2 regions of the Arthrobacter zhaoguopingii genome follow, and region 1 is predicted to be linked to the other one. Evidence: riboswitches for the same ligand, from Rfam matches in the RefSeq annotation. Region 1 holds a riboswitch; the other holds the start of a gene.
The links. Region 1 has a riboswitch for S-adenosylmethionine ahead of GVV77_RS02020 (bifunctional o-acetylhomoserine/o-acetylserine sulfhydrylase). Riboswitches for the same ligand answer to the same signal wherever they lie in the genome.
Positions count from the first base shown of each region.

Region 2: another riboswitch for S-adenosylmethionine. It lies ahead of GVV77_RS00260 (LLM class flavin-dependent oxidoreductase); the one in region 1 lies ahead of GVV77_RS02020 (bifunctional o-acetylhomoserine/o-acetylserine sulfhydrylase).

Region 1 is NZ_WIAE01000001.1:460,755-463,603, forward strand. It holds gene GVV77_RS02010 (glycosyltransferase family 2 protein) at 1-117, opposite strand, end outside; gene GVV77_RS02015 (VOC family protein) at 151-792, opposite strand; SAM riboswitch class IV at 899-1,013, shown strand; gene GVV77_RS02020 (bifunctional o-acetylhomoserine/o-acetylserine sulfhydrylase) at 1,066-2,382, shown strand; gene metX (homoserine O-acetyltransferase MetX) at 2,389-2,849, shown strand, end outside.
Region 2 is NZ_WIAE01000001.1:53,306-56,154, forward strand. It holds gene GVV77_RS00245 (matrixin family metalloprotease) at 1-175, opposite strand, end outside; gene GVV77_RS00250 (class F sortase) at 190-852, opposite strand; gene GVV77_RS00255 (excalibur calcium-binding domain-containing protein) at 891-1,334, opposite strand; SAM riboswitch class IV at 1,543-1,662, shown strand; gene GVV77_RS00260 (LLM class flavin-dependent oxidoreductase) at 1,701-2,849, shown strand, end outside.

The DNA.
Region 1 (2,849 bases):
GTCGACGACGTAGACGGAGACGCCGTCCCGGGTGTGCTGGCGGTACAGCCCCTCAAGGGTCCTGCCGATGGAGGGCTCGTTGAACGCCGGGACCACCACCGCGAGCCGTGCGACCACAGCGTTCCCCTGGACGGCTATTCCCCGTGCGGACTAGAACTCGATCTTGCCGTTGCCGGTGTCGAAGGTGACCGACATGAGTCCCGGCGTTCCGTTCGGGGCGATCCACTTCACGGAGACGTCCCCCAGCGGCGCCTCGACGGGAGTGCCAAGCCATTCGGTGACCCGCGCGCGCGATCCGGCGATGGTCAGGGAATCGAGGCGCACCGTCGAGGGGCGGGCGTTTGAGGGGTGCAGCGCCTCGGTCCCGTCGTCCCACCGCAGCAGGTACGGAACCTGGGGGTCGGCGATCAGGCCCTTGATGCCGATCTGCTGCCAGGTGAGCTCCTGGCCGTCGGGGAACTTTCGGTTGCCCGGCACCGACTGGCGCCCGAGCCGTTCCTCGAACGGGGTGAGGTCGTCGACCGCCACCACCCAGCCCATCCAGCCGCCGCCGGCCTCGGAACGCGCGCGCACGGCCTGGCCGAACGGTGCCTTGTTGGACGCGGGATGGTCGAGGACCTCGACCACCTCGACATACTGGCCGTTGGCCAGGGGCACAATCATGTTCCGGGTCCCAAAACGGGGGTGCACACCACCCTTAACCGCTTCAACGCCCAAAGCTGAGGAAATCCGGTCCGCAGTGGCGGCCAGTCCGTCGGGTTCGCAGGCATAAGATACATGGTCCAAGCGCATGGCTACATAGTGGCACTTTGTGATCCGCGTCTCGACTTAGGCAGTCCTTACTTAACGCGGAGTCACAAATTGCCCCCGCCGCGGGTTTCAGCTTTCATGGGGAAAAGGTCATGAGTGCCAGCACACAGCCCCGGCTTGCTGGCCGGCAACCCTCCACCGCGGCGGGGTGCCCCGGGTGAAGACCTGGCGGAGCGCCACACGGCGCTGCGCAAGCGCGGGTCCCCGCCGGCGGTTTCCGGCGGCGGACGGGCCCCTTCATCGACAGGGAACGCCATGTCCAGCAACTGGTCCTTCGAAACCCGCCAGATCCACGCGGGGCAGACGCCCGACGCCGCCACGGGGGCACGGGCGCTGCCCATCTACCAGAGCACGTCCTTCGTCTTCCCCAGCACCCAAAGCGCGGCCGACCGGTTCGCGCTGACCGAGCTTGCCCCGATCTACACGCGCATCGGCAATCCGACCCAGGAGGTGGTTGAGGCCCGCATCGCCTCGCTCGACGGCGGGGTGGGTGCCCTGCTGCTCGCCTCGGGGCAGGCGGCCGAAACCTATGCGATCCTCAATCTCGCCGAGGCGGGCGACCACATCGTCGCAAGCCCGAGCCTCTACGGGGGTACCTACAACCTCTTCCGGCACACCCTGAGGAAATTCGGCATCGAAACCACCTTCGTGGAGAACCCCGACGACCTGGGGCAGTGGCGCGCCGCCGTCCGGCCCAATACCAAGGCGTTCTTTGGCGAGGTCGTCTCAAACCCCCGCCAGGACGTGCTCGACCTTGAGGGGATCAGCGCGATCGCCCACGAACACGGGGTCCCCCTGATCGCCGATGCGACGGTGTCCACGCCGTACCTCATCCGCCCCATCGAGTGGGGCGCCGACATCGTCGTGCACTCCGCCACCAAGTACCTTGGCGGTCACGGCACCGCCATCGGCGGCGTCATCGTCGACTCGGGCCGCTTCGACTACGGCCGGGACCCGGAGAAATTCCCGGGTTTCAACACCCCCGATGAGAGCTATTCCGGGCTGGTGTACGCCCGGGACCTCGGCGTCGGAAGCGCCCTGGGGGCGAACCTCGCCTTCATCCTGAAGGCGCGCGTCCAGCTGCTGCGCGATCTCGGGTCCGCAATCTCCCCGTTCAACGCCTTCCTCATCGCCCAGGGGCTCGAAACGCTCAGCCTGCGGATGGAACGCCACATCGCCAACGCCCGCGCCGTTGCGGAATGGCTCGAGCTCCACGACGACGTCGAATCGGTCGCCTACGCCGGCCTGCCCTCAAGCCCCTGGTACGAGCGCGGGCTGAAGTACGGGCCGAACGGCACCGGCGCCATCGTGTCCTTCGACATCGCGGGCGGGATCGAGGCCGGCAGGCGCTTCGTCGACGGCCTCGAACTCCACTCCCACGTGGCCAATGTCGGCGATGTTCGTTCCTTGGTGATCCACCCCGCCTCCACGACCCACAGCCAGCTCGGCGCCGAGGCACAGCTGGCCGCGGGAGTGCGCCCGGGCCTGGTGCGCCTGGCGGTCGGGCTCGAGAACCTCCAGGACATCCTGGCCGACCTCGACGCCGGGTTCCGTGCGGCGAAGGGAAGCTAGCGGGCCGTGACCGCCTACCTTCCTGCCTACCCCGGGCGGGCCCCCATCCCGGGCGTCCCCGGGCGTGACGGCGTCGTCCGGACGGCCCGCCTCGGCCCCGCCACCCTCGAGACCGGAGGGTTCCTGCCCGCGGTCGAGCTCGCCTACGAGACCTGGGGTGTGCTCAACTCCGACGCCTCCAACGCCGTCCTGGTCGAACACGCCCTGACTGGCAGCTCCCACGTGGCCCGGGGCGGGTCGGACGAGGACGGGTGGTGGGACGCGCTCGTCGGTCCCGGCCGCACCGTGGACACCGACCGGTACTTCGTCGTGGCCGCCAATATGCTCGGCGGCTGCTACGGGTCAACCGGCCCCTCAACGCCGGCACCCGACGGCCGGCCCTGGGGCTCGCGCTTTCCCTTTATTACCATCCGTGATTCCGTCCGGGCCGAAGCGCTGCTGGCCGATGAGCTCGGGATCCGCCGCTG
Region 2 (2,849 bases), 410 kb from region 1:
GCCACCCGTTGGCCCTGCGCTGCGAGGCATGGAACTCCCGCAGCTGCTGATTCAGGGATTCTTCGAGGGCCCACGCGGGCGTGCGGCCACTGGGCGCCTTCGGTTGAGGCGGGGCGCCGTCGCGCGGGGCGCTCTCCGGCGCCCCGCCGCCGTTGGGCTCACTCGGATACGGCATGCCGGCACCGGACCTCAGCCGACGAGCTTCGCGTAGACGACGTAGTTGTCGTCGAACTCACCGGTCTCCGGGTCGAACCCGTCGCAGGTGATCAGGCGCAGTTCGGCCCCCTCGGTGTTTCCGTAGACCTTCTCGGTGGGGAAGGCATCCTTGGCGTACTGCTCGCCGCGGTCGAAGGTGAAGACCGCCTTCGTGCCGTCGTCGCGGGTGACCTCGATGGTGTCTCCGGCCTTGAGCTTGCGCAGTTCGGCGAAGATGCCCGGTCCGCCGTCGGTGGCATTGACGTGCCCCAGGAGAACAGCGGGTCCGCGCTCGCCGGGCGTGGGCGAACCGTTGTACCAGCTGGCTGGTGCGCCGGGGCCGTCCGGGGGAACCTCGAGGGAGCCGTTATCGCGCAGACCGAGGCTGAGCAGCTCCGAGGTCGCGCCGGTTGACGGGATGCGGAAGGAGGCCGGCCGAGACTCGGGGAGGACAGGGAGCTCCGGAGCCGTCGTCGGCGTCTGGACCTGCGGTGCCGTCGTGGCCGGCGCGGGGGTTACCGAGGGGGGAGCCGAGCGTGTCGGCGGGTTCTCGAGCATCTTGGCCGGGGCCTCGGCGGCGCAGCCGGAGAGGAGGAAGAACGCAACCGCCGCAGCAGCCAGGCGGCTCCTGCGGCGGTCGCCGGAAGAACTGATCATGCGTAGGACGATATCCGATTCAGTTCGACAGTGGGCGGTCAGACGCTGTCGGTGCTTCGGCGGCGGACCAGGTAGGTGCCACCGGCTGCCACCGCAAGGACGAGGCCACCACCGAGGACGAGCGTGCCCGTGCTGTCGTTTGCGGGCTCCTGGGCGACGCCGGTGCCCACGCCGCCGACGGGCATCGTCGGAACCTGGGGTGGTGTCGTCGGTGCCGGCTGGTTGTTCTCCATGATGATGCGCTCAACGATGCTGGCGTCGTAGGCGGGGGTGCCGGCAGCATCGCAGCCAAAGCCGTCGTTGTCGGCGTCCAATTTCGGCTGGTAGCCGGGCGTGCCCGCCGGGATGTTGTAGACGCCTACCTGCGCCGCAGCATCACAGTTGGCGAAGGGCAGTGTCACGGCAGCCGAGGCCGGTGATGCCGAGAGTGCAGTGAAGCCGGCCGCAGCGGCAACGGCAAGGAGTGCTGAGCTCTTTTTCACTTTTATCCCCATAACTTTAGTTGTGACCAGAGTTTTCCCTGTGACGGGACATCCAGAATTCTAAGCACCCTGCATATTCCTGGGGAAGTATTTCCACCGTCCCGATATGTCTCGATGAACTAGTGATTCGGCCTGCTAAGCCTCCATGACTTACTGTGACGAACCGTTCTCGACTTCCCTGCCCGATCGCCCGTAGGGTCAAACCCAGAATCAAGAGTTCCAACGCAAAACCCTGGTTTGTTGGACGGCAACCCTCTCGCTGTAGCGGGGTGCCCCAGGTGAGGATTCGGCCCGGCCGGCGCAGATGACCGGAGGGCAAGTACGGCACTTCCTCCTGGTTGTGCCCTGAACGAGGGTTCTTTTGCCATGTCCTTATCCCCGCACGCCTCCAGCTCACCCCGCCAGATCCGCTTCAACGCCTTCGACATGAACTGCGTCGGCCACCAGTCCCCGGGGCTGTGGCGCCACCCGGAGGACCAGTCCTGGCGGTACAAGGACCTCCGCTACTGGGCCGACCTCGCTCGGACGCTCGAGAAAGGGCTGTTCGACGGCATCTTCATCGCCGACGTCCTCGGCACCTACGACGTCTACGGCGGCTCCAATGAGGCAACGCTGCGCCAGGGCACCCAGACCCCGGTCAACGACCCGTTCCTTCTGGTCTCCGCCATGGCGCTGGTGACCGAGCACCTCGGGTTCGGCGTCACCGCCGGCACCGCCTACGAGCACCCGTACCCCTTCGCCCGCCGCCTCTCCACCCTCGACCACCTCACCAACGGGCGGTTCGGGTGGAACGTCGTCACCGGGTACCTGCCCTCGGCGGCGCGGAACCTCGGGCAGACCGACCAGCTCGAGCACGACGAGCGCTACAACCACGCCGACGAGTACCTCGAGGTGCTCTACAAGCTGCTCGAAGGCTCCTGGGAGGACGACGCCGTCGTCCGCGATCCCGAAAGCGGGGTCTTCACCGACCCCGCGAAGGTGCACGGGATCGGCCACGAGGGCAAATACTTCACGACGCCGGGAATCCACCTCAGCGAACCGTCCCCGCAGCGCACCCCGGTGATCTACCAGGCCGGCGCCTCCCCGCGGGGGATCGCCTTCGCGGCGGGCAATGCGGAGGCCGTCTTCGTCGGGTCGCCGACCCGGGCGATCCTCAAGGAAACCGTCACCAAGATCCGCGACGCCGTCGAGGCCGCCGGACGCGACCGCTACTCCGTGCGCATCTACACGATGCTCACCGTCATCACCGACGAGACCGAGGAGAAGGCGCACGCCAAGCACGAGGAGTACAAGAAGTACGTCAGCTACGAGGGGGCGCTCGTGCTGCTTTCGGGCTGGCTCGGCATCGACCTGTCGGTGTACGACCCGGATGAGCCCCTGGGCAATGTGAAGTCGAACGCCATTCAGTCGGCCGTGGCGAACTTTTCCAAGGTGGAGGACGACGGCAAGCCGTGGACGGTGCGCGACATCGCCGAGTGGGCGGGCATCGGCGGGCTCGGTCCGCGCGTCATCGGC